Regions from separate parts of the Stutzerimonas sp. KH-1 genome, predicted to be linked through region 1. Evidence: predicted binding sites of a transcription regulator. Region 1 holds the regulator's gene; the other holds the start of a gene.
The links. Region 1 encodes LexA, which represses DNA repair genes until DNA is damaged. Its sites were predicted from a motif close to CTGTNTNNNNANACAG; they were not measured.
Positions count from the first base shown of each region.

Region 1 (16,185 bases):
CGGCCCACTGGCCAACGGTGCGACGACCCTGATGTACGAAGGCGTGCCGAACTATCCGGACGTCACCCGCATCGCCAGGATCATCGACAAGCACCGGGTCAACATCCTCTACACCGCGCCGACGGCAATCCGCGCGATGATGGCCGAGGGGCCGGCGGCGATGGAGGGTGCCGACGGTTCGAGCCTGCGCCTGCTCGGCACGGTGGGCGAACCGATCAATCCGGAAGCCTGGCACTGGTACTACGAGACGGTCGGTCGGTCGCGCTGCCCGATCGTCGATACCTGGTGGCAGACCGAGACCGGCGGCATCCTCATCAGCCCGTTACCCGGTGCCACGGCGCTCAAGCCCGGCTCGGCGACGCGGCCGCTGTTCGGCGTAGTGCCAGGGCTGGTGGACAATCTCGGCAACCTGCTGGAAGGCCCGGCAGAGGGCAATCTGGTGATTCTCGACTCCTGGCCAGGGCAGATGCGCACCATCTACGGTGACCACGACCGTTTCGTCGATACCTACTTCAAGACCTTCCGCGGCATGTACTTCACCGGCGACGGCGCCCGCCGCGACGAGGACGGTTACTACTGGATCACCGGGCGCGTCGACGATGTGCTCAACGTCTCCGGACACCGCATGGGCACCGCCGAAATCGAGAGCGCCCTGGTGGCGCATGCCAAGGTGGCCGAAGCCGCGGCCGTTGGCGTGCCGCATCCGCTCAAGGGCCAGGCCATCTATGTTTACGTGACTCTGGTTGCTGGTACCGAGCCCAGCGACACGCTGCGCCAGGAGCTGCAGCAGTGGGTCCGGCACGAGATCGGTCCGATCGCGGTGCCGGATACCATCCAATGGGCGCCGGGGCTGCCGAAGACGCGGTCTGGCAAGATCATGCGCCGCCTGCTGCGCAAGATCGCCACGGACGACTACGACACCCTGGGCGATACCTCGACGCTGGCCGACCCTGGCGTCGTCGACCAGTTGATCGCTGCCCATGAGGCGGTGAAGCGGCGCTGAAATCCAGAGCGCCCGGCTCGCCTGCTGCAGCTTCGCTCGCGGACAAGTCCGCTAGCCACAGGCCCGCAGGGCGATGTTCAGACGCCGGCGGGCGGGCTTTTCAGATCGTCGTTGCCGGTGACCGTGGTGCCGTTGGTAGCAGCTGCCGCGTTGGCCTGCAGTTGCTCCTTGTTCGAGTCATAACGCTCGAACGGCATATGGTGCGAGCGCCCTTCGGCCATGCCCGCCTGTTCGCTGACTTCATTGAACACGCGCTTGGCCTCGCAGTGGCCGGTCACGCCCCGGGCCACGGCCATCCCGCCGATGCCCAGCTGCAGCAGACCACCGAGGCCACCGCGGCGCAGACCCTTGGCGAGGAAGTACAGGCCGCCGGCCAGGGACATGGCGCGCTCCCAGCCGTGGACGTTCTGTTCGAGGTGCTTGGAAGAGTTGTTCATGGGGGGCTCCGACGAGGACATTCTCAATGAATGACTCTTGCCGGAGCCGCCTGTTCGCCACCGCAGGTCGGCCATTTGCCGCGAGGCTCCGCAAACCGCTCAAGGCCCGACCAGACGGAGAGACGCCAACAAGTGAGGCGTAGGATCGCTCGTGCTCGCCGTGGCCCCAAGTGCGTGTGGGCGCGTTTTGACCGCCAACGCGGCGCTGTTCAAGGTCCGCCAAGGGCCGGCGTGGCGCGTGCGCCCCGACGACCCTTGATCGGCCGTATCAGTCGGCCATGCCGAGCACCTTGAGCACAAAGGCGTACTCCAGCGCCACATCCTTGAGCGCCTGGTAGCGACCGCTCATGCCACCGTGACCTGCGCCGAACTCGGTCTTGAGCAGCAGCAGGTTGTCGTCGGTGCGGGTGGCGCGCAGCTTGGCAACCCACTTGGCCGCCTCCCAGTACTGCACACGGCTGTCGTTATAGCCGGCGACGGCAAGCAGCGGCGGATAGGCCTGGGCCCGGACATTTTCATAGGGCGCATAGGCCTTGATGCGCTCGTGCACCTCGGGCTGATTCGGGTCGCCCCATTCGTCGTACTCGGTCACGGTCAGCGGCAGGTCGGCATTGAGCATGGTGTTGAGCACGTCGACGAAGGGCACCTCGGCGATCGCCGCACCGAACAGCTCCGGACGCAGGTTGAGCACGGCACCGATCAGCAGGCCGCCGGCACTGCCGCCGCTGATGGCCAGGCGTGGCGATGTGGTGTAACCGTCGGCCAACAGCTGTTCGGCACAGGCGATGAAATCGTTGAAGGTATTCGGCTTGTGCTCCAGCTTGCCGGCGCGGTACCAGGCCTCACCCAGATCACCGCCGCCACGCACATGGGCGATGGCGAAGATGAAGCCGCGGTCGAGCAGCGACAGCCGCGCGTGGGAGAACCAGGGGTCGAGGCTATGGCCGTAGGCGCCGTAACCGTAGAGGTAGAGCGGTGCGGGCTTGTCAAAGCTGTCGCGGCGGCCGACCAGGCTGATGGGAATCTGCGTGCCGTCCTGGGTGGTGGCCCAGATGCGCCGACTTTCATAGGCGTTCGCATCGAAGGGGCCTTCCACCGGGGTCTCCTTGAGCACTTCCTGCATGCCGTCGGCCAGGGTCAGCTGGCGGATCTGCGCCGGGCGATTCAGCGCCTCGTAGCGCAGGCGGATCACCGTGCTGGTGAATTCCAGCGAGTTCTGCACGTGCAGGCTGTAGGCCGCATCGGGCAACTGCAGGCGATAGGGCTGGACGCCCTGTGGCCGCACCTCGATCACCGGCAGGCCGCTTTCGCGCAGGGTCAGGGTGATCGCCTCGGCGTTCAGGCTGACGTCCTCGAGCATCACCGCGTCGTCATGCGGGACCAGCTCTTGCCAGTGCTCGCGGCCCGGCTCGGTCTCGCTGGCATGATAGAGGGCGAAGTTGATGCCCGCCTGGTTGCTGCGGATCAGCCAGCGCCACTGTCCTTCGTACAGGCCATGATCGGGGAAGTACTCGTGATCCTCCTGGCGCGGTGCCAGACAGGTCCAGCTACCCTCCGGCTGGTCCGCCGACAACACCCAGGCTTCGCTGGTGGTCTTGCTGTGGGACAGGATGACCAGCTGGCGGTCGGAGCTGGCGCGGTAGCAATGCACGAAGAAGCGCCCGTCCGGGTCGTGGAATACCGCGTGGCTGCCGGTTTCGCCCAGGCGATGGCGGTAGATCCTGTGTGGTCGGTGGGTCTCGTCCAGCTCGCCATAGAACAGCGTCCGGCTGTCGTTGGCCCAGGTCATGCTGCCGTCGCAGTTGTCGAAGGGCAGCTCGGTGACCACGCCGCTGGCCAGGTCCTTGACGTACAGCCGGTAGATCTCGTCGCCTTCGCGGTCGAGGCTGTAGGCGAGCTTGCTGTGGTCCTGGCTGACGCTGAAGGCACCCAGCGAAAGAAAGCCGCCACCGGCCAGCTCGTTGGGGTCGAGCAGCAGCTGTTCGGCGTTTTCATCGACGGTCAGCGAACCATCCAGCGGGCGCGGGCAGCGGTAGTGCCGCGGATACTCGTCGCCCGCGGTGGTGCGCTGGTAGTACAGCCATGGCCCCCAGGGGGCGGGCAGCGATAGATCGGTTTCGCGGATGCGCCCTTTGATCTCCTGAAACAGGGCTTCACGCAGTTCGGCCTGATCGGCGAGCTGCTCCTCAAGATAGGCATTCTCCGCCTTAAGATAAGCGAGCACATCCTCGGCGTCACGGTTCTCCAGCCAGCGGTAGGGGTCGATGCCGGTGTCGGCGCGGGCGATGGGGGCTTGGGACATGCAGTACTCCGGATTCGGTGGTGCGTTGACCGTACATGGCGTGCAACGAATTGCGGCAGTGTACCTGCTCGACTACGTCTAGGATTGACCCGGTTGGTGCGGCCCGGTTTCAGCTTTTGAAACGAATGGGTGACGCGTTCATCGCTGTGGTGAATGCAGGCAGATCGGCGTTGTCGATGATGACCGGGCGGTCGCGAAATGTCCGCTTGCGGGTGCCTTTCGGTTAGGCAAAGCAGCCGATTGACAATGCTGCGCTTTTCCCCGAAGGTGTGCCGACCCAAATCAAACGGGCGTATGAATCGAGCGTTTGCCAGAGCAGATGCCGATCACCCGGATTATCGTGTCGGTGGGTGTCGTTCGCCGCGAGGCGCGGTCGAGTCAGGGCCGAAGACGTGAGACACGTAACGTTCAGCTTCCATACCTGGAGATCAGTTGATGATTTACGAAGGTAAAGCCATCACGGTTAAGGCTCTTGAGAGCGGCATCGTCGAATTGAATTTCGACCTCAAGGGTGAGTCCGTCAATAAATTCAATCGCCTCACTCTCAACGATCTGCGCCAGGCTGTCGACGCCATCAAGGCCGACGCTTCGGTCAAGGGCGTGATCGTCACCAGCGGCAAGGACGTGTTCATCGTCGGCGCCGATATCACCGAGTTCGTCGACAACTTCAAGTTGCCCGATGAAGAGCTGGTTGCCGGCAACCTCGAAGCGAACAAGATCTTCAGTGACTTCGAAGACCTGGGCGTGCCCACCGTGGTCGCCATCAACGGCATCGCCCTGGGTGGCGGTTTCGAAATGTGCATGGCTGCCGACTATCGCGTCATGTCCACAGCCGCCAAGGTCGGTCTGCCGGAAGTCAAGCTGGGCATCTACCCGGGCTTCGGCGGAACCGTGCGTCTGCCGCGCCTGATCGGTGTGGACAACGCCGTCGAGTGGATTGCCTCCGGCAAGGAAAACCGTGCCGAAGACGCCCTCAAGGTGCACGCGGTCGACGCCGTCGTCGCTCCGGAGAAGCTCCAGGAAGCTGCACTGGACCTGGTCAAGCGCGCCATCTCCGGCGAGCTGGACTACAAGGCCAAACGCCAGCCGAAGCTGGACAAGCTCAAGCTCAATGCGATCGAGCAGATGATGGCCTTCGAGACCACCAAGGCGTTCGTCGCAGGGCAGGCCGGTCCGAACTATCCGGCCCCGGTCGAAGCCATCAAGACCATTCAGAAAGCCGCCAACTTCGGCCGCGACAAAGCCATCGAAGTCGAGGCTGCTGGCTTCGTCAAGCTGGCCAAGACCTCGGTTGCGCAGAGCCTGGTCGGCCTGTTCCTCAGCGACCAGGAGCTGAAGAAGAAGGCCAAGGCCTACGACAAGCAGGCGCGCGACGTGAAGCTCGCTGCCGTACTCGGCGCCGGCATCATGGGCGGCGGCATCGCCTACCAGTCGGCTGTCAAAGGTACGCCGATCCTGATGAAGGATATCCGCGAAGAGGGTATCCAGATGGGCCTGGACGAGGCCTCCAAGCTGCTCGGCAAGCGTGTCGAGAAAGGCCGTCTGACCGCTGACAAGATGGCTCAGGCGCTCAATGCGATCCGCCCGACCATGTCCTATGGCGATTTCGGCAACGTCGACATCGTCGTCGAGGCCGTGGTCGAGAACCCGAAGGTCAAGCACGCCGTGCTGGCCGAGGTGGAAGGCCACGTTCGCGAAGACGCGATCATCGCTTCCAACACCTCCACCATCTCCATCAGCTACCTGGCCCAGGCGCTCAAGCGTCCGGAAAACTTCTGCGGCATGCACTTCTTCAACCCGGTGCACATGATGCCGCTGGTTGAGGTGATCCGCGGCGAGAAGACCAGCGAAACCGCTATCGCCACCACCGTCGCCTACGCCAAGAAAATGGGCAAGAGCCCGGTCGTGGTCAACGATTGCCCGGGCTTCCTGGTCAACCGCGTGCTGTTCCCGTACTTCGGCGGCTTCGCCCGCGCCATCGCCCACGGTGTCGATTTCGCCCGCGCCGACAAGGTGATGGAGAAGTTCGGCTGGCCCATGGGCCCGGCCTACCTGATGGACGTGGTCGGCATGGACACCGGCCACCACGGCCGCGACGTGATGGCCGAAGGCTTCCCGGATCGCATGAAGGACGACACCCGTACCGCCGTCGATGTCATGTACGACGCCAATCGCCTCGGCCAGAAGAATGGCAAGGGCTTCTACGCCTACGAGATGGACAAGAAGGGCAAGCCGAAGAAGGTGGTCGACCCTGAGGCCTACGAGCTGCTCAAGCCGGTCGTTGCCGAGACGCGCGAGCTGTCCGATGAGGACATCATCAACTACATGATGATCCCGCTGTGCCTGGAAACCGTGCGTTGCCTGGAAGACGGCATCGTCGAGACCGCTGCCGAAGCCGACATGGGCCTCATCTACGGCATTGGCTTCCCACCCTTCCGCGGTGGTGCGCTGCGCTACATCGATTCGATTGGCGTCGCCGAGTTCGTCGCGATGGCCGACAAGTACGCCGACCTGGGCCCGCTGTACCACCCGACCGCGAAGCTGCGTGAGATGGCCGCCAACGGCCAGCGCTTCTACGGTTAATCGAGGGAGAGAGAATTCATGAGCCTGAATCCAAGAGATGCAGTCATCGTCGACTTCGGTCGCACCCCGATGGGGCGCTCCAAGGGCGGCATGCACCGTAACACCCGCGCCGAGACCATGTCCGCACTGCTGATCGACGGCCTGCTGGCGCGCAATCCGAAGATCGACCCGGCCGAGGTCGAGGACGTGATCTGGGGCTGCGTCAACCAGACCCTCGAGCAGGGCTGGAACATTGCCCGCATGGCCTCGCTGCTGACCCGCATTCCGCACACCAGCGCCGGCCAGACCGTGAGCCGCCTGTGCGGTTCGTCCATGAGCGCCCTGCATACTGCCGTGCAGGCCATCCAGACCAACAACGGCGACGTGTTCGTCATCGGTGGTGTGGAGCACATGGGCCACGTCAGCATGATGCACGGCGTCGACCCGAACCCGCAGCTGTCGCTGCATGCGGCCAAGGCCTCGGGCATGATGGGCCTGACCGCCGAGATGCTCGGCAAGATGCACGGCATCAGCCGTGAAGCCCAGGATCAGTTCGGTGAGCGCTCGCACCGCCTGGCGCACAAGGCTACCGTCGAGGGCAAGTTCAAGGACGAGATCATCCCGATGGAAGGTCACGACGAGAACGGCTTCCTCAAGGTCTTCGACTACGACGAGACCATCCGTCCGGATACCACCCTGGAAAGCCTGGCCGCGCTGAAGCCAGCGTTCAACCCGAAGGGCGGCACCGTGACCGCCGGTACGTCCTCGCAGATCACCGACGGTGCGTCCTGCATGATCGTCATGTCCGCCCAGCGCGCCAAGGACCTCGGCATCCAGCCGATGGCGGTGGTTCGCGCCATGGCGCTGGCTGGCGTTGACCCGGCGATCATGGGCTACGGCCCGGTGCCGTCCACCCAGAAGGTGCTCAAGCGCGCCGGTCTGACCATGGACGACATCAGCCACGTCGAACTGAACGAAGCCTTCGCTGCACAGGCGCTGCCGGTGCTCAAGGACCTCAAGCTGCTCGACAAGATGGAAGAGAAGGTCAACCTGCACGGCGGCGCGATCGCCCTGGGTCACCCGTTCGGCTGCTCCGGTGCGCGTATCTCCGGCACCCTGCTGAACGTGATGAAGCAGAACAACGGTACGCTGGGTATCGCTACCATGTGTATCGGTCTGGGCCAGGGGATCAGCACGGTCTTCGAACGCGTCTAACAGACAGATGCAAATGACTGCGCTAGGCTGACAGCCATTCTCGCGACTGGGCGGGAGGAATTGTCAGCCGGTGCATGGAAGCCGGGGCCTGGTGCCCCGGTTTTTCTTTTTTGTATTTGTGTGGAGGTAGGCATGCAGTTGCAGCCGGGGCGTTATCGCCATTACAAGGGGCCGGAATATCGCGTATTCGCTGTTGCGCGGCACTCCGAGACGGAGGAGCCGGTGGTGTTCTATCAGGCACTTTATGGGGAGCGCGGACTCTGGGTACGCCCGCTGTCAATGTTCACCGAGAGCGTCGAAGTGAACGGCGAAACGGTCCCGCGTTTCGCATTGATCGAAGCCGAAACGAGTGTTTTCGGCGGTTGAGCTGGCCACCGGCCACCAGGTCCACGCTTGACCTCACCTCCATCGCCACTATATATAGCGGTGCTTTTCAGGCAGAGCGAAAACCTTGCTGTCCGCTTGATGGCATCGAACCGCCGCTCTGATTCGCTCCAGAAGGAGCCGGGCAGGGCGATTGTTCTGTCAGGTCGCCCCGTTCGCAAAACGCGCACGAATGTTCGCTGATGCCTTGCCGTCTACCGCCGGCACGGGTATTCAAACTGCCGGAGGCATTGCCTCTGTTCACCTCTAGATTCAGGAACTCTCCTCTCCATGGGTAAATCGCTGGTCATCGTGGAATCACCGGCCAAGGCCAAGACAATCAACAAGTATTTGGGCAACCAGTACGTGGTGAAGTCGAGTATCGGCCACATCCGCGACCTCCCTACCAGCGGCTCGGCCAACAAGGAGCCGGTCAAGCGCGGCAAGGCTGCGGCGGCCGAGGCGCCAGCGCTGTCGCCCAAGGAGAAGGCCAAGCGTCAGCTCATCACCCGCATGGGGGTCGACCCTGAGCATGGCTGGAAGGCCAAGTACGAGATCCTGCCCGGCAAGGAAAAGGTCATCGAGGAACTTCGTCGCCTGGCCAAGGAAGCTGACACCATCTATCTCGCGACCGACTTGGATAGAGAGGGGGAGGCCATCGCCTGGCACCTGCGTGAGTCGATTGGCGGCGACGACAGCCGCTACAAGCGCGTGGTGTTCAACGAGATCACCAAGAAGGCGATTCAGGAGGCCTTTTCCCAACCGGGCGAGCTCGATCTGAATCGCGTCAACGCGCAGCAGGCGCGCCGCTTTCTCGATCGCGTGGTCGGCTACATGGTTTCGCCGCTGCTCTGGGCGAAGATCGCCCGCGGCCTCTCTGCCGGTCGCGTGCAGTCGGTGGCAGTGAAGCTGGTGGTCGAGCGCGAGCGCGAAATCCGCGCGTTCGTTCCGGAAGAATACTGGGAAGTGCATGCCGACCTGGCGACTGCCCAGCAGGCCAAGGTGCGCTTCGAGGTCGCCCGCGAGAAGGGCGAGGCGTTCAAGCCGCTGAACGAGGCGCAGGCCAATGCTGCGCTGGAGAAGCTCAAGGGCGCCAGCTACAGCGTAGCCAAGCGCGAGGACAAGCCGACCAGCAGCAAGCCTTCGGCGCCTTTCATTACCTCGACCCTGCAGCAGGCAGCGAGCAATCGCCTCGGCTTCGGCGTTAAGAAGACCATGATGATGGCTCAGCGCTTGTACGAAGCCGGTTACATCACCTACATGCGTACCGACTCGACCAATCTATCGGCTGATGCCATCAGCATGGTGCGCGGTTTCATCGAAGGCGAGTTCGGCGACAAGTACCTGCCCGAGAAGCCGAATCTGTATTCGAGCAAGGAAGGCGCGCAGGAAGCGCACGAGGCGATTCGCCCGTCCGATGTCAACCTGCGGCCGAACCAGCTGTCCGGCATGGAGCGCGATGCCGAGCGTCTGTACGAGCTGATCTGGCGCCAGTTCGTGGCCTGCCAGATGCCGCCGGCGCAGTACCTGTCCACCAGCGTTACGGTGGCTGCCGGTGATTTCGAGCTGCGCGCCAAGGGCCGCATTCTGAAGTTCGACGGCTACACCAAGGTCATGCCGCAGCAGAGCAAGGCTGGCGAGGACGATGTGCTGCCGGAAATGAACAAGGGCGACGCCATGAAGCTGCTCAAGCTCGACCCGAGCCAGCACTTCACCAAGCCGCCGGCGCGATATTCCGAAGCCAGCCTGGTCAAGGAGATGGAGAAGCGCGGCATCGGCCGGCCGTCCACCTATGCGGCGATCATTTCCACCATCCAGGACCGCGGCTACGTCTCGCTGCACAATCGCCGTTTCTACTCGGAGAAGATGGGCGACATCGTCACCGAGCGCCTCTCCGAGAGCTTCAACAACCTGATGGACTACGGCTTCACCGCCGGCATGGAAGAGCATCTGGACGACGTCGCCCAGGGCGAGCGTGACTGGAAGCATGTACTGGACGAGTTCTACGGTGATTTCCGCAAGAAGCTCGAGGTTGCCGAGTCCAGCGAGAATGGCATGCGTGCCAACCAGCCGACCCTCACGGACATCCCGTGCAAGGTCTGCGGCCGGCCGATGATGATCCGCACCGCGTCCACCGGGGTGTTCCTCGGTTGTTCCGGCTACAGCCTGCCGCCGAAGGAGCGCTGCAAGTCCACGGTGAACCTCATTCCGGGTGACGAGATCGCCGCCGATGACGAGGGCGAGTCCGAATCCCGCGTGCTGCTGGGCAAGCATCGCTGCCCGATCTGCAGCACCGCGATGGATGCCTACCTGCTCGACGAGACGCACAAGCTGCATATCTGCGGCAACAACCCGGACTGCTCCGGCTACGAGATCGAGGAAGGTCAGTACCGTATCAAGGGGTACGAGGGGCCGAGCCTGGAATGCGACAAGTGCGGCAGCGAGATGCAGCTCAAGACCGGTCGTTTCGGCAAGTTCTTCGGCTGCACCAACGCCGAATGCAAGAACACCCGCAAGCTGCTGAAGAACGGCGAGCCGGCGCCGCCGAAGATGGATGCGGTGAAGATGCCGGAACTCAAGTGCGAGAAGGTGGATGACACCTACGTGCTGCGAGACGGTGCTTCCGGGTTGTTCCTGGCCGCCAGCCAGTTCCCGAAGAACCGCGAGACCCGCGCGCCGCTGGTGCGTGAGCTGATCCCGCACAAGGACGAGATCGATCCCAAGTATCACTTCCTGCTCCAGGCGCCCCAGCAGGATCCGGAAGGCCGTCCGGCGGTTATCCGCTTCAGCCGCAAGACCAAGGAGCAGTACGTGCAGAGCGAAGTCGACGGCAAGCCTACCGGCTGGAAGGCGTTCTACGACGGCGGCAAGTGGCAGGTCGAAGACAAGCGCTGATTCCGGCTCGACCGACTCGCCAGGCGAGTCGGTCGGATTGATTGCCTCCCGGCCACGCCGTCTGTTCGTCGTTCGCGCTGGTGCAGCGTTCGTCGAAGGTCCATTCTCTGCACATTCTCTTCCGGAGAGCATGCCATGGCTCACGAGCTCTACACCCGTACCAACCAGAAGATCTTCTTTGCCGGCCTCTCGCTGGAAAGCTGGCGCAAGGCCGAAGAAACTGCCTCGATGAACTCCCAGGGGCTGATTCAGGCCGAGCGCGAGGCGTGCCTGTTTCACCTGTACGGTGCGCTGCTCGGCCTGTGCCATGAGATCGCCGGTTACTATCGCTCGCCGGGCGCCGATGCGCCGGTGGTGGAGGCGTTTCTGACGCGCAGCGTTCTAGAGGCGGCGCCGAGTCCGGAGCTCGCCGAGCTGCTGGAACTGTCGGAGCAGCCGAGTACCTGGCTTGGGCAGTTGCTGGTCGCCTACCGTCAGCTATCCCAGCCGCCACGGGCCCCGGCCAAGGTCAAGACCGACCCACGTCAGCCGCTGATCGAGGCGGTTACTGTCGAGGATGAGACTCCGCCGCTGAGCCGGGCCGAGCTGGAAGCCTGGCGGCAGAACCTCAAGGGGCTGGCGCTGCGCTTTCGCGAGTCGCTGACCGAGTGGTGATCAGGTAACGCCGTGCTAGCGGCGATGCCTGATGCTTAGCACCAGGGCGATGCCACCCAGAATCGCGGTGCCGGCCAGCAGTAGCGTTGTGGTCACCGCTTCACCCAGCAGCACGGCACCGGCAATGGCCGCCAGTAGCGGAACGCTGAGCTGCACGCTGGCCGCCTGGATTGCTGCGAGGCCGGGCAGGGCGGCGTACCAGATGGCGTAACCGACCCCGGACGTCAGTGCCCCGGACAGCAGCGCGTAGACCACGCCGGGCCAGTCCCATGTCTGCTGGCCCAGCAAGAGCAGGCAGAGCAGGGCCGCCAACGGGACCGTCCGTAGAAAATTGCCCGCCGTGGCTGCAAGCGGTGTGGAGGTCCCTCGCCCGCGAAGCGAATAGACGCCCCAGGCGACGCCGGACAGGAGCATCAGTAGTGCGCCATTCAGGGGCGGGGTGCTGCTCCCCGGGAGCAGCAGGATCACCAATCCACTGACCGCCAGCAGCAGGCCGACAAGCTGCCCGGCGCTGAAGCGCTCGCCTCTCAGCAAGCCCCAGGCAAGCATGCTCAGTTGCACGGCACCGAACAGCAGCAGAGCGCCGGCGCCGGCGTCCAGGTCGATATAGGCAAAGGAAAAACAGGCCGCGTAGATGAACAGCGCCGCGGCGCTGATCCAGTCACCACCTAGTGGTTGGTCGGTCCTGTCGAAGCGCAACAGCAGCCAGAGGGTGAGCGCCCCGGCGGCGATCCGCAGGCCGGTGAAGCTGGCCGGATCGATGGCGGTGTCCCGCAGCGCTATCCGGCAGAGGATCGAGTTGCCGGCGAACGCCAGCATGGCCAGAGCGGTGAGTAGCAAGGTGCGGGTGGTCATGCACGATTCCTTGTCCCGGCGCAGAGATGCGCGCGCTTTTTTCAGCGCATGCTACGTTGCCGATCCACCCGGGGCACGTCATTTTCTTAGACGGATTGCTCGATACATGTGTCCCGCAGCGCTCCCTCATAGGGGCTCTGGAAAGCCAAAGGCTGCCCCGATCCCGGTCGGCTGTTACAATGGCCGCCTTTCACGCGGAGCTGATCCATGCCTACATCTTTTCTTGAAATCGTCGAGCTACCGGACGGGCGCATCGTGCTTCGTCGTGCCGAGGACGAAGAGGTGTTGGTCACTCTGGACTTTTCTGACGATGCCAAGCTGTTCCTGCAGGGGCAGCACGTGGAGATCGCCAAGGCGATGTTCAATGTGGGTGTTCAGATGGCGGGTCGGATGACGGAAGGCGATTTCGATCACGATGAAGACGAGCCACGCGTTCTGCACTGAGCGCAGCTGCGTCGCCGCGGCGGTTCCACCATCGCTTCATGCCAGGCAGCACGTCCCTGTGCTTGCCACTCAACAACCCAGACGAATATTCAGGCTCTGCGCTTCGCCCAGACTGGCGGCGTTGCGCAGCTTGCTGCGTGTCGCGTCGTCGAGGTGGCCGAGCCAGCTGATGACGGTATGGCTGCAGCCGGACGCCAGTGCTTTGCACGCCAGTTCCAGCGCACCTTCTGCATTGCGCGGTTGCAGGAGGATGATGCGCTCGCGATTCAGGCCGCACTTGCGCAGGAAGTTCTGTGAAAGGAAGGCGGGCGGCGCGATCAGTGTCAGCCAGCGGCTGTCCGTCGCATCGCCAAGTTCGCGCAGGATCGGCGTGAGCAGCAGATGGCAGTGCTGGCTGCTGCCGCTGAGGCTCAACTCGCTCAGGTGATCCTTTTTCTCCTGCTCGGGTTTGCTGCGCGGTGCGAGGCTGCCGAAGGGGGCCAGGCTTTGCGCGATGACACCGTCGAACAGCGATAGCTGGGGCCGGGAAGTGCTGGTCTGGTACTGCATAACCTTCTCCTCAGCGGCGTATGACGCCGACACTCAAGCCTTCGATAACCAGTTCCTGATGTTCAAGGTCGACTTCGATGGGGGCGAACTCCGGGTTCTCGGCTAGCAGCCAGACCTTCTTGCCGTCGCGCTTGAAACGCTTGACGGTCACCTCATCGCCGACCCGCGCCACCACTATCTGGCCGTTGCGGGCCTCACGGGTGGTGTGCACGGCCAGCAGGTCGCCGTCGTAGATGCCGATGTCCTTCATGCTCATGCCGTGCACACGCAGCAGATAATCGGCGCGCGGATGGAAAAAGGCGGGGCTGATCTGGCAGGATTCCTCGACATGTTGCTGAGCCAGTATCGGGGCGCCGGCGGCGACGCGGCCGATGATCGGCAAGCCGGCTTCGGCAGGCGTGGGTTCGAAGTCGGGAATACGTATCCCGCGTGATGCGCCAGGCGTCATCTCGATAGCGCCTTTGCGGGCAAGCGCCTTGAGATGCTCCTCAGCGGCATTGGGCGACTTGAAGCCGAGCTCCTGAGCGATCTCCGCGCGAGTGGGCGGATAACCGTTGTCTTCCAGGCAGCGCTTGATGAAGGCGAGGATTTCCGTCTGGCGAGGCGTCAGCTTGATCATGTCGGTCTCTGTTCTTTTATACAGTGACTGGGATTATATACAGTGCTTCGGCCTTGGCAATGAATGTTTCTCGGTGGCGTAGCCGGTGTGCGGCGTAGCGCGTCTGCGACAATGACGCTAGTGCCGCAAGGCGTTTCGTGGTTGACTTGCCGGTCGGTGAAACGTAAGTTTCAAACAGTTGTTTGTCTTTCGGAGGGGGCATGGCGCAGTCGGAAACAGTTGAGCGCATTCTTGATGCAGCGGAACAGCTGTTCGCGGAAAAAGGCTTCGCCGAAACCTCGCTTCGTCTGATCACCAGCAAGGCTGGGGTCAACCTGGCGGCGGTGAACTACCACTTCGGTTCGAAGAAGGCACTCATCCAGGCAGTGTTCTCGCGCTTCCTCGGGCCGTTCTGTGCCAGCCTGGAACGTGAGCTGGATCGCCGCGAGGCGCTCACCGACAAGAAGGACACGCTGGAGGAGCTGCTGGAAATCCTCGTCGAGCAGGCTCTGGCGGTCAAGCCGCGCAGCGGCGACGACCTGTCGATATTCATGCGGCTGCTTGGCTTGTCCTTCAGTCAGAGCCAGGGGCACCTGCGGCGCTACCTTGAAGACATGTACGGCAAGGTGTTTCGCCGCTACATGCTCAAGGTTCATGACGCCGCGCCGGCCATTCCGCCGATCGAGCTGTTCTGGCGTGTGCATTTCATGCTGGGGGCCGCGGCATTCAGCATGTCCGGTATCAAGGCGCTGCGTGCGATCTCCGAGAACGACTTCGGCGTCCGCACTTCGATCGAACAGGTGATGCGCATGATGGTGCCATTCCTGGCCGCCGGCATGCGGGCCGACAGCGGCATCGATGACAGTACCCTGGCGGCGGCGCAACCCGTCGCGCGGCGCAACGCAGCGGCCATTCCGGCCAAGGCTTGAGCTACAAGGCTACCGGGGGATCGGCTAAGCTAGCCGCCCATGGCCTTTCTCGATCTTCTGCATATTTCCATCGCTGACCAGCAGCTCTACGGCTTTGCCGATGGGCAGCTGCGTCTGCGCTTTCCCGTGTCTACCGCGCGTAACGGCGTCGGCGAACAGAATGGTTCCGGCTGTACGCCGCGCGGCGTGCATCAGGTGCGTGCGCGCATCGGCGACGGCCTACCCGAGGGGGCAGTGCTGCGCGGGCGGCGCTGGACCGGCGAAATCTGGTCGCAGGAGTTGCACGCAAGTTTCCCCGGGCGCGACTGGATACTCACTCGCATCCTCTGGCTCAGCGGTTGCGAGCCGGGCGTCAACCGGATGGGGAAGGTCGATACCTTCCGCCGTTACATCTACATTCACGGTACGCCCGATTGCGAACCGATGGGTGTGCCGCTTTCCCACGGTTGCGTGCGTATGCGCAATGCCGATCTGCTGCAACTTTTTCCCAGGGTGCCGCCGCACTGTCCGGTGCGCATCACCGAGGCACCTTGCCCAGGCTGGGCTGCCGCTGAACTCGAATAAGGATCTGCGTCTGTATGCACGGTTCATTGATGCTGGATATCGCCGGCACCTGGCTGACTGCCGAGGATCGGCAGCTGCTGCGCCAACCCGAGGTGGGCGGGCTCATCCTGTTCGCTCGCAACATCGAATGCCCGCGCCAGGTGGACGAGCTGTGCCGCGCGATTCGCGCCGTGCGCCCCGACCTGCTTCTGGCGGTGGATCAGGAGGGCGGCCGCGTGCAGCGGCTGCGCCAGGGTTTCGTGCGGCTTCCGGCGATGCGCGAGTTGGCACGTTGCGCCGACGCTCCCAGGCTGGCCGAAGCCTGCGGCTGGGTCATGGCCAGCGAGGTGCTCGCCGTGGGCCTGGATTTCAGCTTCGCGCCGGTGCTCGATCTGGATCATCAGCGAAGCGCGGTGGTAGGCGCGCGCGCCTTCGAGGGTGACCCGCAGATCGCGGTGACGCTGATCGATGCCTTCATTCGCGGCATGCACGCCGCCGGCATGGCCGCCACCGGCAAGCATTTCCCGGGGCATGGCTGGGCCGAAGCCGATTCCCATGTTGCGATCCCGGTCGATGAGCGCAGCCTCGACGAGTTGCGCCGATGTGATCTGATTCCCTTCCAGGCATTGAGCGGCACGCTCGATGCGATCATGCCGGCGCATGTCATCTATCCGCAGATCGACGAGCAGCCTGCGGGTTTTTCCCGGCGCTGGCTGCAGGACATCCTGCGTGGCGAGCTGGGCTTCAAGGGCGTGATCTTCAGCGACGATCTTTCGATGGCCGGAGCGCACGTCGCCGGCGACGCGGCAGGCCGGATCGAAGCCGCCCTCGGCGCT
Region 1 is NZ_CM137011.1:979,731-995,915, forward strand. It holds gene acs (acetate--CoA ligase) at 1-1,003, shown strand, start outside; gene ACX1DW_RS04825 (YgaP-like transmembrane domain) at 1,081-1,440, opposite strand; gene ACX1DW_RS04830 (S9 family peptidase) at 1,709-3,742, opposite strand; gene fadB (fatty acid oxidation complex subunit alpha FadB) at 4,178-6,325, shown strand; gene fadA (acetyl-CoA C-acyltransferase FadA) at 6,344-7,519, shown strand; gene ACX1DW_RS04845 (DUF1653 domain-containing protein) at 7,652-7,885, shown strand; gene topA (type I DNA topoisomerase) at 8,174-10,777, shown strand; gene ACX1DW_RS04855 (DUF6586 family protein) at 10,913-11,431, shown strand; gene ACX1DW_RS04860 (DMT family transporter) at 11,447-12,286, opposite strand; gene ACX1DW_RS04865 (hypothetical protein) at 12,494-12,730, shown strand; gene sulA (SOS-induced cell division inhibitor SulA) at 12,800-13,279, opposite strand; gene lexA (transcriptional repressor LexA) at 13,290-13,898, opposite strand; gene ACX1DW_RS04880 (TetR/AcrR family transcriptional regulator) at 14,099-14,806, shown strand; gene ACX1DW_RS04885 (L,D-transpeptidase family protein) at 14,846-15,370, shown strand; gene nagZ (beta-N-acetylhexosaminidase) at 15,385-16,185, shown strand, end outside.

Region 2 (16,185 bases), 1.2 Mb from region 1:
GAATGCCTGCAGCTGCGCAGGCAACCATTCGGTCACCGAGGAAAGACGCTACTTCCTCAGTGATATCGTCGTAACGCGGATCATCCTGCATATCACCTGGCTCGCCGCGCATATGCATGAGACAGACCGGCAGACCGCTGTCGGCCGCAGCATCCAGCGCGCCATCGCGCCGCAGCGAGCGCACGTCGTTGATCAGTCCAGCCCCGAGACGCGCACACTCACGTATCACGGCCGGCGTCGAAGTGTCGACCGAGATGACGACGTCCAGCTCGCGGGCGATGGCCTCGACGATCGGAGCGACTCGCTCCAACTCCTCAGTAGGCGATACCGAGCGCGCGCCCGGACGCGTCGACTCACCCCCGACATCGATCAGCGTGGCGCCAGCCGTGACCATCGCCTGCGCGTGGCGCAAGGCGGCGTCGCGCTCGGCGAAGCGGCCACCGTCGGAGAAGGAATCAGGGGTGACATTGAGAATCCCCATGACATGGGGACGGGATAGATCGAGAACCCGACTGCCGCAGACCAGTCGAGCAGGTGAAGACGAGTTATTCATTCACGAGCCTTGAACGTTGGGACGCCTGGGCAGGCGATCCACACCAGCTGCACCACCATGGCACAGCGGGGAGAACAATTTACACCAGAAGGGGCGCCTATGCGCCCCTTCTGGATTCAGCTCATGACACGTGTTCGGCGCGCTGCCCTCAGTGCTCGCCGGCCGGACCACCGATCGGAGTCTGCGGGCGACTGTCATCCGGTACCACCGGCGTTCCGGATGTTCCAGAACCACCCTCCCAGTCGCGTGGCTCACGCGGCGGGCGTCCGGCCATGATGTCGTCGATCTGCGGCGCATCGATCGTTTCGTACTTCATGAGGGCCTCGGCCATCATGTCCAGCTTGTCGCGATTGTCTGTCAGGATCTGCTTGGCCGTGCCGTAGCAATGATCGATGATGCTGCGCACTTCCTCATCGATGAGCTTGGCGGTCTCGCCGGACACGTTGGCATGCTGACTACCGGCACTGCGACCGAGAAAGACTTCGCCTTCCTCTTCGGCATACATCAGCGGACCAAGCTTTTCGGACAACCCCCACTTGGTCACCATGTTCCGCGCCAGTTGCGTGGCGCGCATGATGTCGTTGGAGGCGCCAGTCGTGACACCTTCGAACCCCAGGGTCATCTCCTCCGCAATCCGGCCGCCAAACAGCGAGCAGATCTGACTGATCAGCGCGCGCTTCGACAGGCTGTAGCGATCCTCTTCCGGGAGGAACATGGTGACGCCCAACGCCCGCCCACGCGGGATGATCGAAACCTTGTACACCGGATCGTGCTCCGGCACTACGCGCCCCACGATGGCATGTCCCGCCTCGTGATAGGCCGTGTTGAGCTTCTCCTTCTCGGACATGACCATGGACTTGCGCTCGGCGCCCATCATGATCTTGTCCTTCGCCAACTCAAACTCGCGCATCTCGACAATGCGCTTGTTCGCCCGCGCAGCGAACAGCGACGCCTCGTTGACCAGATTGGCCAGGTCCGCGCCCGAAAACCCCGGTGTACCGCGGGCGATAACCGCCGGCTCGACGTTCTCGCTGACCGGCACCTTGCGCATATGCACCTTGAGGATCTGCTCGCGACCGCGGATGTCCGGCAAGCCAACAACGACCTGGCGGTCGAAACGGCCCGGACGCAGCAGCGCCGGATCGAGCACGTCTGGGCGGTTGGTAGCCGCGATGACGATAATGCCGTCGTTCATCTCGAAACCGTCCATCTCCACCAGCAACTGGTTGAGGGTCTGCTCGCGCTCGTCATGTCCGCCGCCAAGGCCGGCACCACGATGGCGGCCAACTGCGTCGATCTCGTCGATGAAGATGATGCACGGCGCATGCTTCTTGGCCTGCTCGAACATGTCACGGACACGGCTGGCGCCGACACCGACGAACATCTCGACGAAATCCGAACCCGAAATGGTGAAGAACGGCACCTTGGCTTCGCCGGCGATTGCCTTGGCCAGCAGCGTCTTACCGGTACCGGGCGGGCCGACCATCAACACACCGCGCGGAATACGGCCACCGAGACGCTGGAACTTACCCGGGTCGCGGAGAAACTCCACCAGCTCATGTACTTCTTCCTTGGCCTCGTCGCAACCCGCGACGTCAGCGAAGGTGGTCTTGACCTGATCCTCGGAGAGCAACCGAGCCTTGCTCTTGCCGAAGCTCATCGGCCCGCCCTTGCCGCCGGCACCGCCCTGCATCTGCCGCATGAAGAACATGAACACGGCGATGATCACCAGGATCGGGAAGCTGGCCACCAGCAGCTGGGTCCAGATGCTCTGCTGCTCAGGCTGCTTGCCCTCGATCAGCACATTGTTGTCGAGCAGGTCACCGATCAGGCCGTTGTCCTGGATCGCAGGGCGAATGGTCTTGAAGGTATCGCCGTCGCTCCGTTTGCCAATGATGACGAAGCCATCGACGGTCACGCGCTCGACGCGCCCTTCCTTGACTTGCTCGAGGAAATCCGAGTAGTTCAGCGTCTGCGGCTCGGTCGGGCTGGAGAAGTTATTCATCACCGTGACCAAGACGGCGGCGATGATCAGCCACAGAATCAGGTTTTTTGCCATGTCGTTCAATTCACTACCCTCTGGAGCAAACCCGTTGTCTGCGGGCCCGCATGACGGCCGATAGGTTGCTTGGCCTAACTTACTACACAACTTAATGAAACAGGCAGCCGGTCTGTAACCCTATGAAACAGCCTAGCCCTAGCCTCATGTGCCCGTCCATTGGACTCGCAACCGCTAGAAACGGTCGCCTTGATCTCGGACGCCAGCGTACGCGCTAGTCGTCTTGCCCGCCCCTAAAGCCACGAGCGAGCAGATATTGCTCGCGAGACCGGTCGCGCGACGACAGCGGCTTGCGCATTTGCACTTTCTCGAAGTTCTGCCGAACCTCTCTCAGGTAGGCATCGAAGCCCTCACCCTGAAATATCTTGATCAAAAAATCACCACCCGGACGCAGCACGCGGCTCGCCAGATCGAGCGCCAGCTCGCAGAGAAACATCGCGCGCGGCTGATCCGCCGCCCTCACCCCACTCATATTGGGGGCCATATCCGAAATCACAAGGTCGACGGGATTATCCCCGATGGCCTCCAGGATCTGAGCGAAGACCTCGTCTTCTGTGAAATCGCCTTGAATAAAGGTTACGTCGGCGATGCTGTCCATCGAAAGAATGTCAGACGCGATCAGCCGACCCTTGTCGCCGATGACCCGACTGGTGACCTGAGACCAGCCACCCGGCGCCGCACCGAGGTCGACCACCGTCATGCCAGGGCGCAGGATGCGATCCTTCTCCTGGATTTCCAGCAGCTTGTAGCTGGCGCGCGAACGGTAGCCGTCGCGTTGCGCCATCTTCACGTAAGGATCGTCGAAATGTTCTTTGAGCCACCGTGGGCTGGTCTTGGAGCGTGCCAAGCTGATACCTCATCTGTGCGGCCCTGCACCTCTCGGGTACACTAGCCGCCGTTTTTCAAGGGTTCTGACGCAAGGGTCGAAATATGCCGCTCACCAACGAGCAGAAGAAACAGTACAAGTCCATCGGCCACCATCTGAAACCGGTTCTGATCGTAGCCGAAAACGGGCTGACCGAAGGCGTTCAGGCCGAACTGGAGCGAGCCCTGAACGATCATGAGCTTATCAAGATCCAGTTTCGTCTTACCGAGCGCGAAGATCGTCGTGCCTTGATGGAAGAGCTGTGCGCGATCGGAAAGTGCGAGCTGGTACAAACCATCGGCAAGATGGCACTGGTCTATCGCAAGAATCCGAAGCCGAACAAACAGCTGTCGAACATCCATCGCTTCCAGGCCTGAAACCGCTGCGGCAGCAACCTGCCGCGGCAATTCATTGCGCTCGCCCTGGCGCAGGCTGCAATACCAGCATCAGGCCGCCCAGGGCCATCGCCAGAACGCTGAAACTGCCCCAGTAAATGGACTCGAACCAGCCAGCATTCATCAGCAGATGCGTGCCGGCCAGGGCCATCACTGCCAACAGCACCTGCCCACGCACGTCACGCCACAAACCGCGAAGGCCGACGGCCTGGACCAGCACCAGCGCCTGCAGCGCGGCACAGAATGCGGCGAAGCCGACCATCAGAGGGCGTAGACTTCCGGCAATCTCCTCGACCAGCATTGGCGCCAGGCCGATCCGGCCGAGCGCAGGCAGCACCAGGAACTGCAGCAACCACAGACCGCCGACCCAGAAGGTCTGGGTCAGCTGCCAAGTGATGAAACCGGCGTGCGCAGGCTGCCGATCAGATATGGCGGACTTCGACAATCTCGTACTCGATCAGTCCGCTGGGTGTTTTGACCGCCACCACATCGCCCTCTTCCTTGCCGATCAGTGCCCGCGCGATCGGTGAACTCACCGACAGCTTGCCCTGTTTGATATCGGCCTCGTCGTCACCGACGATCTGGTAGGTGACCTGCTCGTCCGTCTCGACATTGGCGATGTCCACGGTGGTTCCGAAGATCACCTTGCCGGTCGGCGGAATGCTGGCGATGTCGATAACCTGGGCATTCTGCAGACGACCCTCGATGTCACGAATGCGCGCCTCGACCATGCCCTGCTGCTCACGCGCCGCGTGGTACTCGGCGTTTTCCTTGAGGTCACCCAGCTCACGCGCCTCGGCGATGGCCTGGGTGATCTGCGGACGCAGCACGGTTTTCAAATGCTTGAGTTCTTCTTCCAGGGCGCGAGCGCCCTGGATGGTCATGGGGAATTTTGTCATGCGTTGATTCCTGCATGGAGATCCTGCAAGCGGCGCACGGTCTTCTCGGGACCGAACTTGAGCGCCTCACAGATCGCCTGACCACCGGCGATGGTGGTGGTGATGCAGATCTTGTGTTGCAGGGCGTTACGACGAATGGAATACGAATCGGCGATGGACTGACGCCCTTCGGTGGTGTTGATGATCAGCGTGACCTCGTCATTCTTGATCATGTCGACCACGTGCGGACGGCCTTCGGTCACCTTGTTCACGCGACGCACCGGCAGCCCGGCCGCCTCGATGATACGCGCCGTGCCAGCGGTGGCAACGACCTCGAAGCCGAGGCCAACCAGATCACGTGCGACCTGCTCGACGTAGGGCTTGTCGTCTTCGCGCACGCTGAGGAAGGCGCAGCCGGAGGTCGGCAGGATTTCACTGGCACCCAGCTGGGCCTTGGCGAAGGCTTCGGCGAAGCTATCGCCGACACCCATCACCTCGCCGGTGGACTTCATTTCCGGGCCGAGAATGGTATCGACACCCGGGAACTTGGCGAACGGGAACACCGCTTCCTTGACGCTGAAATAGGTCGGGATGATCTCACGGGTGAAGCCGACCTCGGCCAGGCTTTTGCCCGCCATGACGCGCGCAGCGACCTTGGCCAGCGACTCGCCGATGCACTTGGAGACGAACGGCACGGTACGCGAGGCGCGCGGGTTGACCTCGAGCACGTAGATGTCCTCGCCCTGCACGGCCATTTGCACGTTCATCAGACCGACCACGTCGAGCTCCAGGGCCATCTTGCGCACCTGCTCGCGGATCTCGTCCTGGATGTGCTGCGGCAGCGAGTAAGCCGGCAGCGAGCAGGCCGAATCGCCGGAGTGCACGCCGGCCTGCTCGATATGCTGCATGATGCCGCCGATCACCACGGTCTCGCCGTCACAGACGGCATCGACGTCCACCTCGATGGCGCAGTTGAGGAAGTGGTCGAGCAGAACCGGGCTGTCATTGGACACCTGCACCGCTTCGCGCATGTAGCGCTTGAGCTCTTCTTCCTCGTAGACGATTTCCATCGCGCGACCGCCCAGTACGTAGGACGGGCGCACCACCAGCGGATAACCGATGGCCTTGGAAGCCGCGATCGCCTCTTCCTCGCTGCGCGCGGTGGCGTTCTGCGGCTGGCGCAGGTTCAGGCGCTGCACCATCTGCTGGAAACGCTCGCGGTCTTCGGCACGGTCGATCGCGTCCGGGCTGGTGCCGATGATCGGCACGCCGGCTTCTTCCAGGGCGCGACAGATCTTCAGCGGCGTCTGACCACCGTACTGCACGATCACACCCTTGGGCTGCTCGACGCGGACGATTTCCAGCACATCTTCCAGGGTCACCGGCTCGAAATACAGACGGTCGGAAGTGTCGTAATCGGTGGAAACGGTCTCCGGATTGCAGTTGACCATGATGGTCTCGTAACCGTCTTCACGCATGGCCAGCGCGGCATGCACGCAGCAGTAGTCGAACTCGATGCCCTGGCCGATGCGGTTGGGACCGCCGCCGAGAATCATGATCTTCTCGCGGCTCGACGGGTTGGCTTCGCACTCTTCCTCATAGGTCGAGTACATGTAGGCGGTGTCGGTGGCGAACTCGGCGGCGCAGGTGTCGACGCGCTTGTAAACCGGCAGCACCTTGAGCTTGTGGCGATGGCTACGCAGGTTCTTTTCGGTGACGCCGAGCAGCTTGGCCAGACGGGCGTCGGAGAAACCCTTGCGCTTGAGCTTGTACATCAGGTCACGGTCGATGCTGGACAGGCCGAGCGTCTTGACCTGCTCCTCGTCCTTGACCAGATCTTCGATCTGCACCAGGAACCACGGATCGATCTTGGTCAGGGCGAACACGTCTTCGACGCTCTTGCCGGCGCGGAAGGCGTCGGCCACGAACCAGATGCGGTCGGCGCCCGGCACGGTCAGCTCGCGCTTGAGGGTGCTCTCGGCCTCGGCATCGGCCAGGTTCAGCTTCGGATCGAAACCGGTGGCGCCGACTTCCAGACCGCGCAGCGCTTTCTGCATGGATTCCTGGAAGGTACGGCCGATGGCCATGACCTCACCGACCGACTTCATCTGAGTGGTCAGACGGGCGTCGGCCTTGGGGAATTTCTCGAAGGCGAAGCGCGGCACCTTGGTCACGACGTAGTCGATCGCCGGCTCGAACGAGGCAGGCGTGCGACCGCCAGTGATGTCGTTCTGCAGTTCGTCGAGGGTGTAACCGACGGCCAGCTTGGCGGCGATCTTGGCGATCGGGAAGCCGGTGGCCTTGGAGGCCAGCGCCGAGGAACGCGACACGCGCGGGTTCATCTCGATCACGACCATGCGGCCGGTGTTCGGGCAGATGCCGAACTGCACGTTGGAGCCGCCGGTTTCCACACCGATCTCACGCAGCACCGCCAGCGAGGCGTTGCGCATGATCTGATATTCCTTGTCGGTCAGGGTCTGCGCCGGGGCTACGGTGATGGAGTCGCCGGTGTGCACGCCCATCGGATCGAAGTTCTCGATGGAGCAGACGATGATGCAGTTGTCCTTCTTGTCGCGGACCACCTCCATCTCGTATTCCTTCCAGCCGATCAGCGACTCGTCGATCAGCAGCTCGCTGGTCGGAGACAAATCCAGACCACGGGCGCAGATCTCTTCGAACTCTTCACGGTTATAAGCGATGCCGCCACCGGTACCGCCCATTGTGAACGACGGACGGATGATGCACGGGAAGCCGACCTTGTCGAGAACCGCGTAGGCCTCTTCCATGTTGTGCGCAATACCGGATTCTGGGCAGGCCAGGCCGATGTTCTTCATCGCCTTGTCGAAGCGCGAACGGTCTTCGGCCTTGTCGATGGTATCGGCGTTGGCACCGATCATCTCGACACCGAACTTCTCCAGCACACCGTGCTTTTCCAGGTCCAGCGCGCAGTTCAGCGCCGTTTGGCCGCCCATGGTCGGCAGCAGCGCGTCGGGGCGCTCCTTCTCGATGATCTTGGCCACGGTGGCCCACTTGATGGGCTCGATGTAGGTGGCGTCGGCCATGGCCGGGTCGGTCATGATGGTGGCCGGGTTGGAGTTCACCAGGATGACGCGGAAGCCTTCTTCCTTCAGCGCCTTGCACGCCTGCGCACCGGAATAGTCGAACTCGCAGGCTTGGCCGATGACGATGGGGCCAGCGCCGAGGATGAGGATGCTTTTGATATCTGTACGTTTTGGCATTTTCGTTACTCGAATCCTTGGGTCAGTCGGCGAGTCATCTTGAGAGTTACTGCGCGCTGCCTGGGCTGCGTTGCGCGGTACTCACTTCCTCGCCGTACTACCTGTACTGTCTCGTCGTTGCGTTCCGGGCGCCTTGCCCAGACCGCGCTCGCTACACTCTCAAGGCGACTCGTTTACTGTCGCTTGGCCATGGCTTCGATGAAACGGTCGAACAGCGGCGCGACGTCGTGCGGGCCGGGGCTCGCCTCGGGGTGGCCCTGGAAGCTGAAGGCATCCTTGTCGGTACGCTCGATGCCTTGCAGGGTGCCGTCGAACAGCGACTTGTGCGTGGCGCGCACATTGGCCGGCAGGCTGGCTTCGTCCACTGCGAAACCGTGGTTCTGACTGGTAATCATCACCACGCCAGTCTTCAGATCCTGCACCGGGTGGTTCGCACCGTGGTGACCGTTGGGCATCTTCACGGTCTTGGCGCCGGAGGCCAGCGCCAGCAGCTGGTGGCCGAGGCAGATGCCGAATACCGGAATGTCGGTTTCGAGGACTTCCTGAATCGCCTTGATTGCGTAGTCGCACGGCTCGGGGTCACCCGGGCCATTGGCCAGGAAGATGCCGTCCGGATTCAGCGCCAGGGCTTCGCTGGCAGGCGTCTGCGCCGGCAGCACGGTGACGCGGCAACCGCGGGCGACCAGCATGCGCAGGATGTTGTACTTCACGCCGTAGTCGAAGGCGACGACATGGTAGGGCAGCTCGCTGGCCGGGATCTCGGCATGCGCGTCGTCCTTCAGGCACCAGACACTGGAACGCCACTCGTAACGCTCCTTCACGCTGACTTCCTTGGCCAGGTCCATGCCCTTCAGACCGGGGAAGCTGCGCGCCAGCTCCAGCGCCTTCTCTTCGGTCGCGTCGGCGCCAGCCAGGATGCAGCCGTTCTGCGCACCTTTCTCGCGCAGGATACGGGTCAGCCGACGGGTATCGATGCCGGCGATGGCAACGGTGCCGTTGGCCTTGAGGTAATCGGGCAGTGATTGCTTGTTGCGCCAGTTGCTGGAAATCAATGGCAGGTCGCGAATCACCAGACCAGCGGCCCAGACTTTCCAGGACTCGGCGTCTTCCGGCGTAGTGCCGGTGTTGCCGACATGGGGATATGTGAGGGTAACGATCTGCTTGGCGTAGGAGGGATCGGTGAGGATTTCCTGATAGCCGGTCATGGCGGTGTTGAACACCACCTCACCAATGGTTTGCCCATCGGCGCCGATGGATTCGCCGCGAAAGATGCTGCCATCGGCAAGAGCCAGAATGGCTGGCGTAAGGGCTGGCTTAGTCAAGAGACCTCCCGTAGATCAAGGCTGGAGCAAACGCAGATTGTAAAAAAGCGGGATGACGTGTGAAGGTCATCCCGCTTTTTGTTTGATTCATTTCTGCGCAACTTTTAGTGGACACACTAAAGCGGGAAGCTTACACAAAACCGCCTTTCCGGTCCAGCCGAAATCGCCGCCCAGCGCACCCGAACGGGGCACCGCACAGCCAGTGCGCGCAACGAATCATTTCAGCCCGAGCACGTCCTGCATGTCATAGAGGCCCGCCGGCTTCTCGTCCAGCCACAGCGCGGCGCGCACTGCCCCCTTGGCGAAGGTCATGCGGCTGGAAGCCTTGTGGGTGATCTCGACACGCTCGCCATCGGCGGCGAACAGCACGGTGTGGTCACCCACAACATCCCCGGCACGCACTGTGGCGAAGCCGATGGTCTCGCGCGGCCGCGCACCAGTCTGACCTTCGCGACCATAGACGGCGACCTTCTGCAGGTCGCGCCCAAGCGCCTCGGCCACCACCTCACCCATGCGCAGCGCAGTGCCGGACGGCGCATCCACCTTGTGCCGGTGATGGGCCTCGATGATCTCGATGTCCACATCGTCGCCCAGCACCCGCGCCGCCGTATCCAGCAGCTTGAGGCAGAGATTGACGCCAACGCTGAAGTTGGCCGCGAAGACGATCGGAATCTCCCTGGCCGCCGCCGCGAGGCGCTCCTTCTCTTCCGGCGAAAAGCCGGTGGTGCCGATCACCATGGCCTTGCCGGCGCGCCGGCAGACGTCCAGATTCTTCAGCGTCACCGAAGGGTGGGTGAAGTCGATCAGCACGTCGAACTCGTCGACCGCCTTGGCGACATCACCGGTCAGCGGCACGCCCAGCCGCCCGATGGCTGCCAGCTCGCCTGCATCGGCACCGACCAGGGTGCTGTCCGGCCGATCGATGGCCGCGGTCAGACCGGCGACGCCGCCTGTCTGCTGCACCGCCTCGATCAGTGTCTTGCCCATGCGCCCGGCGGCGCCCGTCACTGCAATACGTCGCATAACATCAGCTCCAAGCTGCAAGCCGGAAACCGACGGCGAGGCCGATGCACCAGGCACCGGACCTCAAGCCCTCAGCTCGACTCAAACATCACCGAAAAAGCGCTTCACACCCTCGAACCAGCCGCTGGCCTTGGGTGAATGGGAGGTGTCGCCCTGTAGCGTGCCGCGGAACTCCTCGAGCATCTCGCGCTGGCGCTTGCTCAGGTTGACCGGCGTTTCGACCACGACGCGACACATCAGATCGCCCGCTGCGCCACCGCGCACCGGCGCCACACCCTTACCGCGCAGGCGGAACTGCTTGCCGGTCTGGGTGCCTTCCGGGATCTTCAGCTTGACCCGGCCATCCAGCGTCGGCACCTCGAGCTCACCACCCAGCGCCGCATCGGCGAAGCTGATCGGCACCTCGCAATACAGGTGCTTGCCGTCACGCTGGAAGATCGCGTGCTCGCGCACGTTGACCACCACGTAGAGGTCGCCCGCCGGCCCGCCCTGGGTTCCGGCCTCGCCCTCACCAGACAGGCGAATGCGGTCGCCGGTATCGACGCCCGGCGGCACCTTGACCGAGAGCGTCTTCTGCTCTTCGACGCGACCCTGGCCGTGGCAGCTGCCGCAAGGGTCGGAAATCATCTTGCCGCTGCCATGACAGCGCGGGCAGGTCTGCTGTACGGAGAAGAAGCCCTGCTGCATGCGCACCTGGCCGATGCCGCCACAGGTGGTACAGGTCACCGGACTGGTACCCTTCTTCGCCCCGGAGCCATCGCAGGTCTTGCATTCGACCAGGGTCGGCACGCGAATGGTCACCGTGGTGCCGCGCACAGCTTCTTCCAGATCGAGTTCCAGCGTGTAGCGCAGATCGCTGCCGCGCTGAGCGCCGCCGCGGGAGCCGCCACGACCACCACTGAAGAAATCGCTGAACACGTCGCCAAAGATGTCGGAGAAGTTGGCGCCGCCATAACCGGCTCCGCCCGCCCCCATCTGCGGATCGACGCCGGCGTGTCCGTACTGATCGTAGGCAGCACGCTTGCTCGGATCGGACAGCACCTCATAGGCCTCATTGGCCTCCTTGAAGGCATCCTCAGCCGCCTTGTCGCCCGGGTTGCGGTCGGGGTGATGCTTCATGGCGAGGCGACGGTAAGCCTTTTTCAGCTCCGCCTCGCTGGCGCCGCGCTCGACGCCCAGCACCTCGTAAAAATCGCGTTTGGCCATAACTATCCTGAACCCTCAATTTCATGCCTTCCAGACACGCCGACGCGGGAGCAAGCCCCCGCGTGGCGGTCTTGCCCGCCCCAATGGCGTCGGGGCGGGCTGGAGCGGAAGCAAGCCGGGGCTTACTTGTTGTCCTTGACCTCTTCGAACTCGGCGTCGACCACGTCGTCGCCCGGCTTCGCCTGCTCACCTGCGGGTTGGCCTTCACCGGCCTGAGCCTGCTCGGCGTACATCTTCTGCGCAACCGGAGTGGAGGCCTGGGACACCGCGGCGATCTTCGCTTCGATCTCAGCCTTGTCGTCGCCCTTGATGGCAACTTCCAGCTCGCCAAGCGCCTTCTCGATCGCCGCCTTGTCATCGTCGCTGGCCTTGTCGCCGGCTTCGGTAAGCATCTTGCGGGTGGCGTGCACCAGCTGATCGCCCTGGTTGCGTGCGGTAGCCAGCTCCTCGAACTTGCGGTCTTCCTCGGCATTGGCCTCAGCGTCACGCACCATCTGCTCGATTTCCTCCTCGGACAGACCCGAGTTGGCCTTGATCACGATGGACTGCTGCTTGCCGGTGGCCTTGTCCTTGGCGGACACATGCAGGATGCCGTTGGCGTCGATATCGAAGGTGACTTCGATCTGCGGCATGCCGCGCGGAGCCGGCGGAATCTCGGCCAGATCGAAGCGACCCAGCGACTTGTTCTGCGCGGCCTGCTTGCGCTCGCCCTGCAGCACGTGAATGGTCACGGCGCTCTGGTTGTCGTCGGCAGTGGAGAACACCTGCGACTTCTTGGTCGGGATGGTGGTGTTCTTCTCGATCAGCGGAGTCATCACGCCGCCCAGCGTCTCGATACCCAGGGTCAGCGGCGATACGTCGAGCAGCAGCACGTCCTTGACGTCGCCCGCCAGCACGGCGCCCTGGATGGCAGCACCCATGGCCACGGCTTCGTCCGGGTTGACGTCCTTGCGCGCTTCCTTGCCGAAGAACTCGGCGACCTTCTGCTGCACCAGCGGCATGCGGGTCTGACCACCGACCAGGATCACGTCATTGATCTTCGACACATCGATGCCGGCATCCTTCAGCGCGATGCGGCAAGGCTCGATGGTGCGCTCGACCAGATCCTCGACCAGCGACTCCAGCTTGGCGCGGGAGATCTTCACGTTCAGGTGCTTCGGGCCGGACGCGTCAGCCGTGATGTACGGCAGGTTGACGTCGGTCTGCTGGCTGGAGGACAGCTCGATCTTGGCCTTCTCAGCGGCTTCCTTCAGGCGCTGCATGGCCAGCGGGTCGCCCTTGAGGTTCATGCCGGTTTCTTTCTTGAATTCGTCGACGAGGTAATCGATCAGGCGGATGTCGAAGTCCTCACCACCGAGGAAGGTGTCACCGTTGGTAGCCAGCACCTCGAACTGGTGCTCGCCGTCGACTTCGGCGATCTCGATCACCGACACGTCGAAGGTACCGCCACCCAGGTCATAGACGATCACGGTGTGGTCGCCCTTGGCCTTGTCCATGCCATAGGCCAGCGCGGCCGCAGTCGGCTCGTTGATGATGCGCTTGACGTCCAGACCTGCGATGCGACCGGCATCCTTGGTGGCCTGACGCTGGCTGTCGTTGAAGTAGGCCGGCACGGTGATGACCGCTTCGGTGACCGACTCGCCCAGGTAATCCTCGGCGGTTTTCTTCATCTTTTTCAGCACTTCGGCGGAAATCTGCGGAGGGGCCATCTTCTGACCCTTCACTTCCACCCAGGCATCACCGTTATCGGCCTTGACGATGCTGTAGGGCACCATCTTGATGTCCTTCTGCACGACGTCTTCTTCGAAACGGCGGCCAATCAGGCGCTTGACTGCGTACAGGGTGTTCTGCGGGTTGGTGACTGCCTGGCGCTTGGCCGACTGGCCAACCAGCGTCTCACCATCGTTGGTGTAGGCGATGATGGACGGCGTGGTGCGTCCGCCTTCGGCGTTCTCGATGACTTTGACGTTGCCGTTTTCCATGATGGAGACACAGGAGTTGGTGGTCCCCAGGTCGATACCGATGATCTTGCCCATTTAATTCGCTCTCCAAATTTCGATTGATCCGCGCCCGTCTACCGGCTGCGGGTAACACAAAAACGCTTGGCTACCAGATGGGGTTGGGTACGCCGATTTCAAGCCTTCTCATCGATCGAAGGCGGCGCGTCGGCAGGCGCCTTGCTGACCACGACCATTGCCGGACGCAGCAGGCGGCCGTTGAGCAGATAACCTTTCTGGAACACCTTGAGCACACTGCCCGGCTCGACGTGGGTGCTTTCCTCCATCGCCATGGCCTGGTGATGCTCGGGATTGAACGGCTCGCCATGCGGATCCAGCTGCTCCAGCTGATGGCGCGCCAGGGTGTCGAGCAGCAGCTTGAGGGTCAGTTCGACGCCTTCGCGCATCGGCTTGACCGCCTCGTCGTCCGGATTCGACAGCTCCAGACCGCGCTCCAGGCTGTCGGCGACCGCCAGCAGGTCACCGGCGAACTTTTCCAGCGCGAACTTGTGCGCCTTCTCTACATCCTGCTCGGCACGTCGACGGATGTTCTGCAGCTCTGCCGCCACGCGCAGCGACTGATCCTGCGCAGCCGCCAGCTGCTCCTCCAGCGACTGCACGCGGGCCGCCAGGTCCTCGGCTACGTCCGCTTGCGATTGCTCTGGCGTTTCCGGGTTCTGGTTATCCTGATTCTGCTCGTCGGCCATGGGTCCTCCTCTCAGTACGATCAGCGGGCAGCAGCCCGCGCTTGTGCCGCTATATGGGGGCGCGAAAACCGGCTTCAAGGGCATGAGGCGATGTACAGCGGGGGAAATGACGAGCAACGGCACATTCATCCTTATGCGCTTGTGGGCGGCAGGAAAACCACTGTATAAATAGCCAGCCACGCAAAATCGGGAGCCTCGCCATGCTGGTTCATCTGTCGGTTCACAACTACGCCATCGTCGAACACCTGGACCTCGAGCTGAAACGCGGCATGAGCGTGATCAGCGGTGAAACCGGTGCGGGCAAGTCGATCATGCTCGATGCCCTCGGCCTGACCCTCGGCGACCGGGCCGACAGCAGCGTGGTGCGCATCGGTGCGGACAAAGCCGACATCCTCGCCAGCTTCGACCTGGACGACATCCCCGACGCCCGCGCCTGGCTGGCCGAACGCGATATGGACAGCGAAGGTCCTTGCATCCTGCGCCGGGTGATCACCGCCGAAGGCCGCTCGCGCGGCTACATCAACGGCACGCCCTGCCCGCAGGGAGACCTCAAGGCGCTGGGCGAACTACTGATCGATATCCACAGCCAGCACGAGCACCAGTCGTTGCTCAAGGGCGACACCCACCGGCGCCTACTCGACGAGTACAGCGGCAGCCAGGAACTGGCGCGCCAGGTGCAATTGGCCGCGCAGCGTTGGCGGCAGACGCGCCAGACCCTGGAGCGGCTGAGCAACAGCAGCGACGAGCAGCGCGCACGCCACCAGCTGCTCAGCTATCAACTGGAAGAGCTGGAGAATCTCGCGCTGGGCGAGCACGAACTGGAGCAGCTCGAACAGGAACACAAGAACCTGGCCAACGCCGAACAGCTGCTCGGCGCCTGCCGCCAGGTCATGGAACTGTGCAGCGAAAGCGATGCCGGCAACGTGCTCTCTGTCCTGACCAGCAGCCTGCAGCGGCTGACCGCCTTCCAGAATCAGCCGCAGGCACTGAGCGAAGCGGTCAACCTACTGGCCAGCGCGCAGATCCAGGTCGAAGAGGCGATCGGTGAGCTCAATCGCTTCGTCGACCATTTCGACGCCGATCCGGAACGCCAGCAGATGCTGGAGGAGCGTCTGGACACCATCTACACCCTGGCGCGCAAGCACCGCATACAGCCGAGCGAACTGCCCAACCTGCACCAGCAGCTGCTGGAAGAACTGGAAGGGCTGAATGCCGATGACGAAGCGGTCGAGCGCCTCGGCGAAGAGCTGGCGGCCTACGCTCGCCACTACGAGGAGAAAGCCGGCGAACTGAGCCGCAACCGCCAGGCAGCCGCCGAAGAGCTGGCGAGCGCGGTCGAGGCAGAAATCCAGCGCCTGGGCATGCCCGGCGGGCGCTTCAGCGTACAGCTCAAGCCGGCAGCAGAAGGCGAGTACACGCCCTACGGCCTGGAACAGGTGGAGTTCTTGGTCAGCGCCAACCCCGGCCAGCCACTGCGCCCGCTGGCCAAGGTCGCGTCGGGCGGCGAGCTGTCACGGATCAGCCTGGCGATCCAGGTGATCACGGCACAAACGTCGCGCGTGCCGACGCTGGTGTTCGACGAAGTCGATGTCGGCATCGGCGGCCCTACCGCGGAAATCGTCGGCCAACTGCTGCGCCGCCTCGGCGAGCGCGGCCAGGTCTTGACCGTCACGCACCTGCCGCAGGTGGCTGCGCAAGGACACCACCACCTGTTCGTGCACAAGGCCCGCGGCAACGATGAAACCCGCACGGCCGTGGCCGAGCTGGACCAAGCCGGACGCGTCGAGGAGATCGCACGGATGCTCGGCGGCGTCGACCTGACCGAACAATCCTTGGCTCATGCCCGGCAGATGGTCACTTCCGCACAGGCCTGACGCCCGGCAGAGCGACATAAAAAAGGCGGCCCATGGCCGCCTTTTCAACATCTATGAGGCTCAGTCC
Region 2 is NZ_CM137011.1:4,565,519-4,581,703, reverse strand. It holds gene folP (dihydropteroate synthase) at 1-553, opposite strand, end outside; gene ftsH (ATP-dependent zinc metalloprotease FtsH) at 702-2,612, opposite strand; gene rlmE (23S rRNA (uridine(2552)-2'-O)-methyltransferase RlmE) at 2,827-3,459, opposite strand; gene ACX1DW_RS21800 (YhbY family RNA-binding protein) at 3,543-3,854, shown strand; gene ACX1DW_RS21795 (DUF4149 domain-containing protein) at 3,886-4,317, opposite strand; gene greA (transcription elongation factor GreA) at 4,295-4,771, opposite strand; gene carB (carbamoyl-phosphate synthase large subunit) at 4,768-7,989, opposite strand; gene carA (glutamine-hydrolyzing carbamoyl-phosphate synthase small subunit) at 8,163-9,311, opposite strand; gene dapB (4-hydroxy-tetrahydrodipicolinate reductase) at 9,528-10,334, opposite strand; gene dnaJ (molecular chaperone DnaJ) at 10,416-11,540, opposite strand; gene dnaK (molecular chaperone DnaK) at 11,663-13,576, opposite strand; gene grpE (nucleotide exchange factor GrpE) at 13,675-14,244, opposite strand; gene recN (DNA repair protein RecN) at 14,445-16,118, shown strand; gene fur (ferric iron uptake transcriptional regulator) at 16,179-16,185, opposite strand, start outside.
Region 2: the regulator LexA is predicted to act here: its motif matches at 14,405-14,420, upstream of recN (DNA repair protein RecN).